2 regions of the Mycetocola sp. TRD_SC_2 genome follow, and region 2 is predicted to be linked to the other one. Evidence: predicted binding sites of a transcription regulator. Region 2 holds the regulator's gene; the other holds the start of a gene.
The links. Region 2 encodes HspR, which represses chaperone genes until heat shock. Its sites were predicted from a motif close to AAGTTGAGTCNNNNNGACTCAACTT; they were not measured.
Positions count from the first base shown of each region.

Region 1: ACWA1Q_RS13735 (ATP-dependent Clp protease ATP-binding subunit) is a predicted target of HspR. The motif match lies at 1,645-1,669, and genes of this name have one in related genera.

Region 1 covers NZ_CM143954.1:2,867,615-2,873,360, forward strand. The annotation lists gene ACWA1Q_RS13735 (ATP-dependent Clp protease ATP-binding subunit) at 1-1,632, opposite strand, end outside; gene ACWA1Q_RS13740 (ComEA family DNA-binding protein) at 1,862-2,698, opposite strand; gene ACWA1Q_RS13745 (hypothetical protein) at 2,707-3,207, opposite strand; gene ACWA1Q_RS13750 (4Fe-4S single cluster domain-containing protein) at 3,204-3,920, opposite strand; gene ACWA1Q_RS13755 (DUF2997 domain-containing protein) at 3,917-4,129, opposite strand; gene ACWA1Q_RS13760 (AAA family ATPase) at 4,183-5,746, opposite strand, start outside.
Region 2 covers NZ_CM143954.1:2,739,095-2,744,840, forward strand. The annotation lists gene fgd (glucose-6-phosphate dehydrogenase (coenzyme-F420)) at 1-13, shown strand, start outside; gene ACWA1Q_RS13095 (NADPH-dependent F420 reductase) at 64-708, shown strand; gene ACWA1Q_RS13100 (class I SAM-dependent methyltransferase) at 712-1,833, opposite strand; gene ACWA1Q_RS13105 (DUF2062 domain-containing protein) at 1,865-2,932, opposite strand; gene ACWA1Q_RS13110 (heat shock protein transcriptional repressor HspR) at 3,017-3,430, opposite strand; gene ACWA1Q_RS13115 (DnaJ C-terminal domain-containing protein) at 3,436-4,422, opposite strand; gene ACWA1Q_RS13120 (nucleotide exchange factor GrpE) at 4,428-5,057, opposite strand; gene dnaK (molecular chaperone DnaK) at 5,060-5,746, opposite strand, start outside.

The DNA.
Region 1 (5,746 bases), 130 kb from region 2:
CACACGCTCGTGCAGCTCCGACTCGAGCAACCCGAGCCGCGAACGGTCGTCCTGCGTGAGCCGCGTCGCCGGGATGCCGGTCGCGCGCGAGATGATCTCGGCGATCTGAGCCTCATCGACGATGCCGGGAACCGAAGCGGATGCCGCGGCATCCGTCGACTCAGCGGCCTCGATTTGCAGGCTCAGCGCCTCGATCTCGTCCCGGAGCCTCGACGCCTCCTCGTAGTGTTCAGCCGCGACGGCTGCGTCCTTCGCCGTCTCGAGGGAGGCGACGTGCTCGCGGATCGCTGTGGTGTCGATCTTCGCGACGGAACGCAGGCGCAGCCGCGCACCGGCCTGGTCGAGCAGGTCGATCGCCTTGTCGGGCAGGAACCGGTCGGTCACGTAACGCGCCGACAGGTCGACGGCTGCGCGAAGTGCCTCGTCGGTGTACTCGACGTCGTGGAACTCTTCGTACCGGGGGCGGAGTCCGCGTAGGATGGCCTCGGCGTCATCGACGCTCGGCTCTCCGACGGTCACGGGCTGGAACCGGCGCTCGAGCGCGGCATCTTTCTCGATCCGGCGGTATTCACGGAGGGTCGTTGCCCCGACCACGTGCAGTTCGCCGCGGGCGAGGCGTGGCTTGAGCATGTTGCCGGCGTCCATGCCGCCGCTCTCGCCTCCGCCGCCAGCGCCGACGACAGTGTGGAGTTCATCGAGGAACACGATGAGCTCGCCCTGGTTCGCCGAGATCTCGTCGAGGAGCTTGGTCAGCCGCTCCTCGAAGTCACCGCGGTAGCGGGTGCCGCCGACCATCGACGCGAGGTCGAGCGAGACGACGCGCTTGTCGCGCAGCAGGTGCGGAACCTCACCGTCGACGATCGCCCGCGCGAGGCCCTCGACGACGGCGGTCTTTCCGACGCCAGCTTCACCGATGAGCACGGGGTTGTTCTTCGTGCGGCGCGACAGGATTTCGATCGTCTGCGCGATCTCGTCTGCGCGACCGATCACCGGGTCGAGCTTGCCGTCACGGGCGCGAGCGGTGAGGTCGGTGCCGAACTGATCGAGCATGGGGGTGTCGGATGCCGTGGGCTGGCCCGCTTCGGAACCGGTCGCCTGGGCGGCGCGTGCGGATTCGTATCCAGCCTGCAACGCCTGCGGCGTCACACCGAAGCTCGCGAGCAACTGACCGGCGGGCATCTCCTGGTTGACGACGAACGCAAAGAAGAGGTGCTCGGGGTCGATGTACGTCGATCCGAACGCACGGGCGACCTGGTACGCCTCCATCAGGGCGCGCTGGGTTGACGAAGTGATCGACGCCGATTGCACCTCACGGTCTGCCTTCTCGGGCAGCCGTTGCTCAACGGCGTCGGCGAGCTCGTTCGGGTCGGTGCCGAGCGAGCGGAGCGCATCGGCGACGGGCTCCTTCTCGACGAGAACCCGCAATACGTGGAGAGCGTCGACTTCGGAGTGACCGTGTTCAATGGCGAACCGTGCAGCGTGAGCGAGCACCTCCTGGGTGCGGCGGCTCAGCAGCCGGGTGATGTCGATCGTCCTCCCGGACTGCGCAGCGCGCTGCCCCTGCAGGTAGCGAGCGAGGAATTCGTCGAACGATTCGCTTCCTGAACCGGTCGGACCGAAGAATGTGGGCATGAATCCTCCTGGAACTTGAGTGCCTTCGACTCAACTCAACGGCAGCACATTAGCCGGTATTCCCACGAGTTTCAAAAAGTTGAGTGTGAGTGGCTCAGGTCTCATTCGCCGGGTCGTCCCGGGGGGTCTCGATGCGCGGCGTCGCTGCGCTCCGGCACTACTCGATCAGCGGGTGTCGTTGATCGAGTAGCGAGCGCCAGCGAGCGTGTCGAGATCGGTGCCGAGGGAGCTACAGATCCAGCCGGCGTCCGAAACTCCGCGCGGCACGTGGCCGGGGCGAGCAGAACGCTTCATCGCCCAGGCGCACGATCTCGTGTGGTTGCAGCCCCGCTGCGGTGCCGTAATCCTCGAGCGACGCGAACCCACCACGTTTGGTTCGCTCGGTGATGAGCGCCTTGGCTTTCCTGCGGTCCATCCCGCTGAGCCGCGCCAGCTCACGCTGGCTGGCGGTATTCACGTCGACACGTTCGGGAGGCGAGTCGGATGCTGCCGGCCGTTCCGTTGTGACCGCTGGGGCAGCGGATGGCGCACCAGACGCCGTAGCCGCCCGTCGGGCCGCTCGCCTGCCCCGCGACCGCCTCGGCGCTCGCTCCGGAGTCGCCGCGGCGAGATAGTCGGCACCCTGGGTGCCATTCGCGCCGAGAAGCTCTTCTGCTTCCTCCGGCAGGTCCGCTGCGCGCTGCCGGGGCCCGGTGTGCACGATTCGCCGGTTCTTTCCGTCGGCTCGCGTTCCGGCGAGAGTCAGCCCGTTCTCCCGTCGCGCCCAGAGAAGTGTGAGCCAGGCCGGGTTCGCGATGAGCGCGTGAACGAGAATGATGAGCGAGAGCGTGCCCTGCAGGATGTCGTTTTCCATCGCCGCAACGACGATCGCGGCGACACCGTAGCCAACGCCGGCGACCCACCACTGTGCGCGCCTGCTGATCCCCGCGATGATGAAGAAGCCCAGCCACGCGAGCGCTCCGCTCGGGATCAGGATGAGCAGAAGCCAGGAGCTTGCGCCGATCAACCACCGGGTGGAGGGCGCGTTCGTCGGAACTCTCCCGTTTCGGCGTTGCGCGTTTGACATCGGGTTGCCTAGGCCTCCGCGCGCACGTTGAGCACCATGGTCACGGTGTCGTCGGCTTCACGGGTCTCGGAGACAAGGTCAAAGCCGGAGCTCTCGGCGCGGGACCGGATCTTCTCGGCCACGGCCTGCTGCACCATCGCGGCGTATTCGCCATCGAGCCGCTGCAGCAGTTCGGCAGCAGACGCCTCGGTCACGGTGTGGCCGTCGTTGCTCTCAACATGCGCTTCCCAGATGTCACCATCGGTGAGCGTCATGGTCAGCGACACCCCGTCGACCTCCGCCGTCACGCGGCTCTTGGATACATCGATGCCCGTCGCACCCAGGTTGGTGAGGGCATCGGCAAGAAGAGCGCTGTCCTTCATCCGGGTTCGCACACGGATCGCGGGCGCAGGGCCGGAGGAGTCGGTCGTGTCGGCTTTCGCCATCGTCGCCGCGCCGAGAACGCCGACGCCGCCGGCCGCGGCGGCTGCCGCGAGGGCGATGGGGAGGAGGACCAGGGTTACGCTCATGCGCGTCTCGCTTTCGGAAGGGGCCGGTCCTGTCGGGGACCGAGGTCGTTCAACAGGTTTTCGAGGGCGGCGTCATCGGCCCAGCCGTTGACGTCGACCTGCCCATCGGGGCGGATGCGGATTTCGAGCCGGTCGAGTCCGCCGCCATTCTCGATCCGGGCGACCTCGTCGACGTACGCCGGGGTGAGCGCTCGAATGCCCTGGTTTGTCGATCCCAGCCACGGCCGCACCGGGTCCGGTCGGTCGCGGAGGTACGGCCCGTCGATGAGCAGGTCCGTCGCGGCAAGGAGCCGGGCGATGTCGGGGCGGTCCGCTGACCACTCGGTGAGCAGTTCGAGCGGGTAACCGGTGAACGTCATCACGGTGAGCCCGGCGTCACGGAACGCCTCGGAAGTCGTGGCGAGCGCGGCCGCCTGATCGAAGGGTTCGCCGCCGAGAAGGGTGATTCCCTCGACGCCGGCGCCGACGGCATCCGTCACGAATCGCGCAGCCAGCACAGCAGTGTCGTCCACGAGCCCGCCGATCGACGCCCAAAGGTGTGGGTTGAAGCAACCGGGGCAGCGCACACTGCACCCCTGCACCCAGAGCGCCGAGCGCAGCCCGGGCCCTTCGGCGGCGGTGGCCGGCAGGAACCGCGACCAGCGCAGCTCGTTCCCGGGCCGTTCCACCGGTTGCACGGTGCCGAGCAGGCTCGGTGGGGAGAGCAGCGTCATCGCACGTCGTCCCAGTTGCGCGTCGCGATCTCCGCTTCGACGGCCGTTTGCGAATAGGCATCGGTGAATGACGAGTCGGTCGTCCTCGCCTCGAGCAGGTCCTCGAGCACCGAGATGTAATCGAGGCATTCGCTGCCGTACATCCCGATGGTTTCAGCGTGCACGGTGCCGTCCGGCCGCACCTGAACGATGAGCTGCTTATCTGCCATGACCTGTCCTTCTGGTTTCGTCTGTTCGGGGAGAAGCGGATGCCGCGTGGCGGCTAGAAGTCGACCGTGCGCCCGCCGCGGTGACTGGAGAGGGCGGGCCCCGTGGACCCGATCGCTCCGGCCAGGTCCACGGCGTCCTCGTCGGCGTCGATGTCTTCGCGTCCGGTAGCCCGAACCGCGCGGACCTCAGCCCACTCGCGGATCGCCTGCACCTCCTCCGCTTGCGTCACTGCAAGCGGAATCATGTTGGTGATCGCCTCGACGAGGTCGTCGAGGCTGGCCGGGCGGCGTTCGGCGAAGGCTTCGTACAGGGCAACGATGACGGCCTGCTCAATTTCGGCACCGGAATAGTTCTCGCTCGCGTCGACGAGTTTCTCGACACCGTCCGCGTCGATGCCGGCGAGCCCGTTGCCGGTCGTCGCGTTCGAGGCGAGCTGGATCGACCAGATCGCCCGGCGCTCGACGGCGGTCGGAAGGTCGACGAAGAAGATCTCGTCGAATCGGCCCTTGCGCATGAACTCCGGCGGCAGCGAGTCGATGTTGTTTGCGGTTGCGACGACGAACACCGGATGCTTCTTCTCCTGCATCCAGGTGAGAAAGTATCCGAAGACGCGAGCGGTGGTCCCCGAGTCGCCCGTGCCCGTCGTGTTCGAGAAACCCTTCTCGATCTCGTCGACCCACAGGATGCACGGCGCGACCGCTTCGGCGGTGGCGAGGGCGGTTCGGAGGTTTTGCTCGGAGGAACCCACGAGGCCGGAGAAGATCCGGCCGATGTCGAGCCGCAGGAGAGGCAGACCCCACGATGCCGCCATCGCCTTGGCGGTGAGCGACTTTCCACAACCGGGAACACCCGTGATCAGCACACCCTTCGGCGACGGGAGCCCGAACTCCTCCGCTTCGGCGAGCCAGGATCCGTTGCGGCGCGAGAGCCAGCGTTTGAGGTTGTTGAGCCCGCCGACCGAGTCAAGGTCGAGGGCTTTGGTCACGAAATCGAGCACCCCGGATTTGCTGACGATCTGGCGCTTCTCGTCGAGCACGATGGTGATGTCGCTCGGGGTGAGCTTGCCGTCGTCGACCATCGCACGGGCGAACGCGTTCTCGGCTTCGGACATGGTCAGGCCTCGGGCGGCCTGCACGAGGTTCTCAAGGTCCTTCGACTCGGCGGTGACTTTGATCCGTCCGCCACCGGAGGCGTTGTTCTCGATCATCGTGTCGAGCATCGCGCGCAGCTCGGTGGTGTCTGGCAGCGGGAACTCGACGACGTGGCTGAGCTTGTCGAGCTCGGGTGGGATCGACCGAACGGGAGCCGTCACGATGAGCGCTCGCGCGGCATCCCCGTGCCGAAGTTCGAGCACGGTTTCGCGCACCTTGCGGATGATGACCGGATCACCGGGGCGCTGGTCGGAGCCGAAGTAGGCGTGCAGGTCGCAGAACACGAAGACCGCGTTGTCGGGGATGCCGACGATGTGGTCAAGGGCGCGAGTCGGCGTCGACGTGTTGCCGACGGCTTTGGCGTCGGGGCCGATCAGCCCGGTCGCCGAGGTCCAGGTCCAGACATCGCGGGGTCGGCGGAGAGCTCCGGCTGCGGTGCGGATCGCCTCCTGCACTCGAACTTCT
Region 2 (5,746 bases):
CGACCTGGCCTGATTTCCATCCCGCACGGGAACATCCCCGGGCCCCGATGACTTGGAGACCCTATGACAACTCTTGGACTTATCGGAGCCGGCAACATCGGCTCCCAGCTCGCACGCGCCGCCGTCGCTCACGGCTATGACGTCGTCGTCTCGAACTCTCGCGGCCCTGAGTCGCTCACCGAACTCGTTCTCGAGCTCGGTGAGAAAGCGACGGCGGGGACAACAGCGGATGCCGCACGTGCGGACCTCGTTGCCGTTGCGATCCCGCTCAAAGCGGTCGACAGCATCCCGGCCGATCTGCTCGACGGCAAGATCGTTCTGGACACGAGCAACTACTACCCGCAGCGCGACGGCAACATCGACGCACTCGACGCCGAGGAGACGACCGTCTCCGAGCTGGTCCAGGCACACTTCTCCGGCGCGCGACTGGTGAAGGCGTTCAACCACATCCAGTCCGATGCCATCACCGACGAAGCTCAGTCAGCGGGAACCGCCGAGCGTCGCGCCCTCATCGTCGCGAGCGACGACGACGAAGCGAAGGCCGTCGTCGCGGAGTTCATCGATACGGTCGGTTTCGACGTGCTCGACATCGGTCCGCTGAGTGAGACCTGGCGCATCCAGGTCGGCACGCCGGCGTACGGCCCGCGTCGCGACCGCGAAGAACTCGAGATCGACATCGCCCAGGCCCAGCGGCCCTCCGGCTCCTGACGATCAGCGCCTCGTCGACACGGTCACCGTGAACTTGCTGTTGCGGCCCAGCTGACGAGTCGGTCCGACGAGTCGCTCGAGGACCGATCGGTAGCCCAGGTGTGAATTCCACACCGTCCACAGCTCGCCGCCCGGCTTCAACACGCGTGCCGCGTCGGCGAACAGCTTTTCGGCGATGCCCGCGTACACCGTGGCGCCCACGTGGAACGGCGGGTTCAGCAGGATGAGTTCTGCTGAGCCTTCCGCCCACCCCGAAAGCCCGTCGTCCCGCACCACGATGATCCGGTTCGCGACCCCGTTGGCCTGCGCGGTCTCGCGAGCGGATGCCACGGCGGCCGCAGACTGGTCGGTAGCGGTCACATGCAGGTCGGGCCGGGCGCGGGCGAGCGCCGTCGCGATCACTCCGGTTCCGCAACCGAGGTCGATGGCGTGCTCGGCTGCCGGGAGCTGGTCGAGGAAGCCGAGCAGGAACCGTGTGCCGATATCGACCTTCGTTCCGGCGAACGCGGCACCATGGGCGCACACCACGAGGTCGAGGTCCGGGTGAAGTTCGCGGGCGGGCCAGGTCGGGTCCCCGGTCGGTGGCGATGGTTCGCGTGCGACGAGCACACGCGATTTCTGCTGCGCGAGCTGCGCCGTCACCGACTCGAAATGTCTGCCGAGCACATCGTTCATGGCGCGGGTCATGTGCTTGACCCGCCCACCCGCGTACACCGTGACATCCGCCGCCGCATGCCGGGCGATCAGTTCGGTGATCTCGGCGAGAGCATCCAGTGATCGCGGCAACTGCAGAAGCACAACGCGTGCACCGGCGACAACGGATGCCTCGAGCGGCGTGGTCGAGAAGCTGTCGCTGAGCGAGAGCATCTCGGCGTTGTTGGCGAGGGCCCGTTCGCCGGACAACTCGTCCTGGTGAGTGCGGATGCCGGTGGCCCCTGCATGCGCCGCTCCGAGCGTCAGCGCCCCGTACCGGTCCCCGATGACGGTGATTTCGCCCGGGACCGCCGCTGCGATGTCCGAACCGGCGGTCTCGAGGAGCAGCCGATCGGTGGCGTCGGCGGCAAACAGGTTGGGGCTTTCGACATCGGGCCAGCGTCGGAGCCGGTCGAATGCGAAGTCAGTCACCTGTTCAGGGTAACGGTGCTGCGCTGACGGTTCAGGTGGTCGCCGTCGGAGCAGTCGTCGGTTCTGTGGTGACGGGCCGTTCACGGAACGCGTGCGCCATCCACCACCAGCTCAGCAGGCCGATGGCGGCGTTGAACAGAAGGCCCAGGAGGAGGAACAGCACACCGAGGCCGATCAGCGGCGTGAAGTCGAAGCTTTCCAGCCCCGGGATGCCGTCGGGTGCGCCGAAGTCCTCGTCGGTGTCGAAGCCGGACGGGAACATGCCGAAGAGTCCCGAGAACGGCGCACTCAGTGCGCTGACCAGCCAGCTCGCGGCGACAGCAATACCGAGACCGCTCCACGTGACAGCGACCGGACGGTTCACCCGGCGGCTGCGAAGGATCCAGACGCTGGAAAGGTAACCGAGGATCCAGAGGATCACGCCGAGGATGAACGAGCCGATCAGCCATGGAAGGGCCATCGACCACGCGTCCGCAATGAACTGGTCGGTCACGTCCTGACCGACGTCACCGTTCATCGAGAAGTCGTCGGGGTTGTTCCTCGCGATATAGGAGAACAGCGTGCCGAAGAACGCACCGAATGCCGCAATGATGAGTGGAATGACGGCGAGTGTGAAGCCGATGCTCATGAGGGTGAACGACACAGCCCCGGCGAGCATGGCGCCGCCCCTCTGCCGTGAACCCAGCGGCGGCCGGGGCGGTACGGGGGGACCGCCGGGAACGCTCGCGAGGTACGGCGGCTGAGCCTGCGGATACGCGGTCTGCGCCGGGTATCCGGGCTGGGGCGGATAGCCCTGGCGCTGCCCCTGCTGCGGATAACCAGGCTGCTGATATCCCTGCTGCCATCCCGGCTGCTGCGGGTAGCCCTGCTGCTGTGAGTAACCCTGCTGCTGCGGATAGCCGGGCTGCTGGATCGGGCCCGGTGCCGGCGCCGCAGGGGAGTGCGGGGGCGGCGGCGGAGAACCTGGGGGCGGCGCGAGAGGTGAACCCGGCGGCGGACCGGCGGGCTGGCCACCGGCCTGCGCCGGTGTGGATTCTGCCCCGCTGTTGGGCGTCGACGGTGCGGCGTCGTCGCGGTCTTTCGATTCGTGTTCGCTCATGCGGTCAGCTTAACGAGAGGCACGAACGGGCGTAACCCACCCTGGGTACCGTTCGGGATGGCACGGGAGTACCGGTCGAGCGGGTCAGCGCTGGAACGGCCGCCAGACGACGACCTCGGTGCGCCGCTGGGCGCGGGTACCGCTCTTGAGCGGGATCACGTCGCCCTGCGCACCTGCAGCAAAGACGCGACGGCCGGGCGACTTGACGAATTCCTCGGCCAGGGCGTGTTCGAGATCGCGAACCCGACCACGCAGCGCGACGACCTCGTTCTCGAGCGCCAGAATGCGAGCGATGCCCTCGAGGCTCACGCCTTCGGCGCTGAGCCGGGCGACCTCGCGCAACTGGACGACATCCCTCATCGAATACCGACGGGACTTGCCTGCGGTCCGGGTGGGAGAGACGAGGCCGAGCCGGTCGTACTGCCGCAGGGTCTGCGGGTGCATTCCGGCCAGCTCGGCCGCCATCGCGATCGCGAAGATCGGCGAATTCTCGTCCATGATTGCTATCCCCTTGCCCGGAGGATCAGGTCGTCACGCGGGTTTTCGTGCGGTTCGAGTTCGTGGAACTTCTCGAGTGCCGCTCGAGCTTCTGCACTGAGGTGCGACGGCACAGCGACCTGGACGACGGCGAGCAAATCGCCCGTGCCCTTCGATGTCGCGACGCCGCGTCCCTTCACCCGGAGCACGCGCCCGGATGGAGTACCCGGCGCGACACGCAGCCGCACCGGTTCGCCACCGAGGGTCGGTACTTCGATGGTCGCACCGAGCGTCGCCTCGACGAACGTCACAGGAACGTTGACCCGGAGGTTCAACCCGTCACGCTCGAATACCGGGTGCTTGCGCACCGAGACGGTCAGCACGAGATCGCCGGCGGGGCCGCCGTCTGGGGACGGATAACCCTTGCCACGCAGTTTGATCTTCTGACCGTCAGAAATGCCCGCCGGGATGTTGACCTTGATCGTTCGCCCCTCAGCGGTCTGCAGGGTGATCTGATCGCCCTTGGTCGCCGTGAGGAAATCGATCGTGGTGGATGCCGTGACGTCGCGGCCCGGGGTCGGCCCACCGAAGCCACGGTACCCGCCGCTCGGCTGGCCGAAGCCACCCCGGCCGAAGACTCCGCCGAGGATGTCCTCGAAGTCGGCCTGCTGGTAACTGGAACTCGTCCCGCGTGCGCCGCCTCCGAACATCCCGCCGAAGACGTCGTCGAAGCCGCCGTTCGCTCCTCCGCCACCAGGGGCGGTGAACCGAGCGCCGGAGCCCATTGCCCGGACAGCATCGTACTCCTTGCGCTGCTCGGGGTCGCTGAGCACCGAGTAAGCCTCGCTCAGCTCCTTGAACTTCGCTTCGGCCTGCACGTCGCCGGCGTTGGAGTCCGGGTGATACTTGCGGGCAAGCTTGCGGTAGGTCTTCTTCAGGTCAGCGGCAGTGACATCCTTCGTCACGCCGAGAACCTTGTAGAAGTCCTTGTCGAACCAGTCCTGACTTGCCATCGCGCCTACTCAGCGGGAACGGCGACGACAACCTTCGCCGCACGCAGGAGTGTCGAACCGATGGTGTAACCGGTCTCGACAACGTCGAGGATGGTTTCGGTTTCGACGCCAGGCGTCGGCTGCTGGAAGATCGCCTCGTGGAGGTTGTGATCGAAGGGTTCGCCCTTCACCCCGAACGGAGCGAGACCGAGCTTCTGAATGCTTGTGCGGAGCTTCGCGGCGATCGCTGAGAACGGGGTGTCGTCCTCGAGGTCGCCATGCTTCTCAGCGCGATCCAGGTCATCGAGCACCGGCAGGAGCACCTTCACGACGTCGCCGGTCAAGCGCTCACGCTCGACCTCGCGGTTCGCCTCGGTGCGCTTACGGTAGTTCGCGTACTCAGCGCTGACGCGCTTGAGGTCAACGAGGTGCTCGTGCTCGGGTTCGGCGTCTGCAACGCGCTCGGCGTCCACGTCGCCGTCGAGGCCGTCGGCCTGCGCTGCGTCGAGGATGTCCTGAACGGTCAGTTCGTCGTCGGTTGTTTCGGGCAGTTCGGAGTCCACCTGCGACTCAGGGTCGGAAGCAATCGCTTCCGACCCCTCGTTCACTGGCTGAACCTCGTCACCGTCTTCTGGAGTCGGGTTCGTGTCAGTCATTGTTACTTCTTGTCGCCTTCCTCGTCGTCCACAACTTCTGCGTCAACGACATCCTCATCGGATGCCGCGTCAGCCGGCTGCTCGGCACCGTCGGCGGGTGCCGACTCGGCTTGCTGGGCCTGCGAGTAGATCGCTTCGCCGAGCTTGACCTGGCTCTCGTTGAGCTTGTCGTACGCGGTCTTGACCGCGGCCTCGTCGTCGCCGGCAAGAGCCGACTTGAGTGCGTCGACATCGCCCTGGACTTCGCTCTTGACGTCGTCGGGGAGCTTGTCGTCGTTCTCCTTGATGAGCTTGTCGATCGAGTAGGCGAGCTGCTCGGCCGTGTTGCGGGTCTCGGCTGCCTCGCGGCGGGCCTTGTCCTCAGCAGCGTGCTCTTCAGCTTCGCGAACCATCCGCTCGATGTCTTCCTTCGCCAGCGAGGATCCGCCGGCGATCGTCATCGACTGCTCCTTGCCGGTGCCCTTGTCCTTCGCGGACACGTGCACGATGCCGTTGGCGTCGATGTCGAAGGTGACCTCGACCTGCGGGATGCCACGGGGCGCGGGGGCGATGCCGGTCAGCTCGAAGGTTCCGAGGTTCTTGTTGTCGCGGGTGAACTCGCGCTCGCCCTGGAAGACCTGGATCGCGACGGACGGCTGGTTGTCGTCCGCCGTGGTGAAGGTCTCGCTGCGCTTGGTCGGGATGGCCGT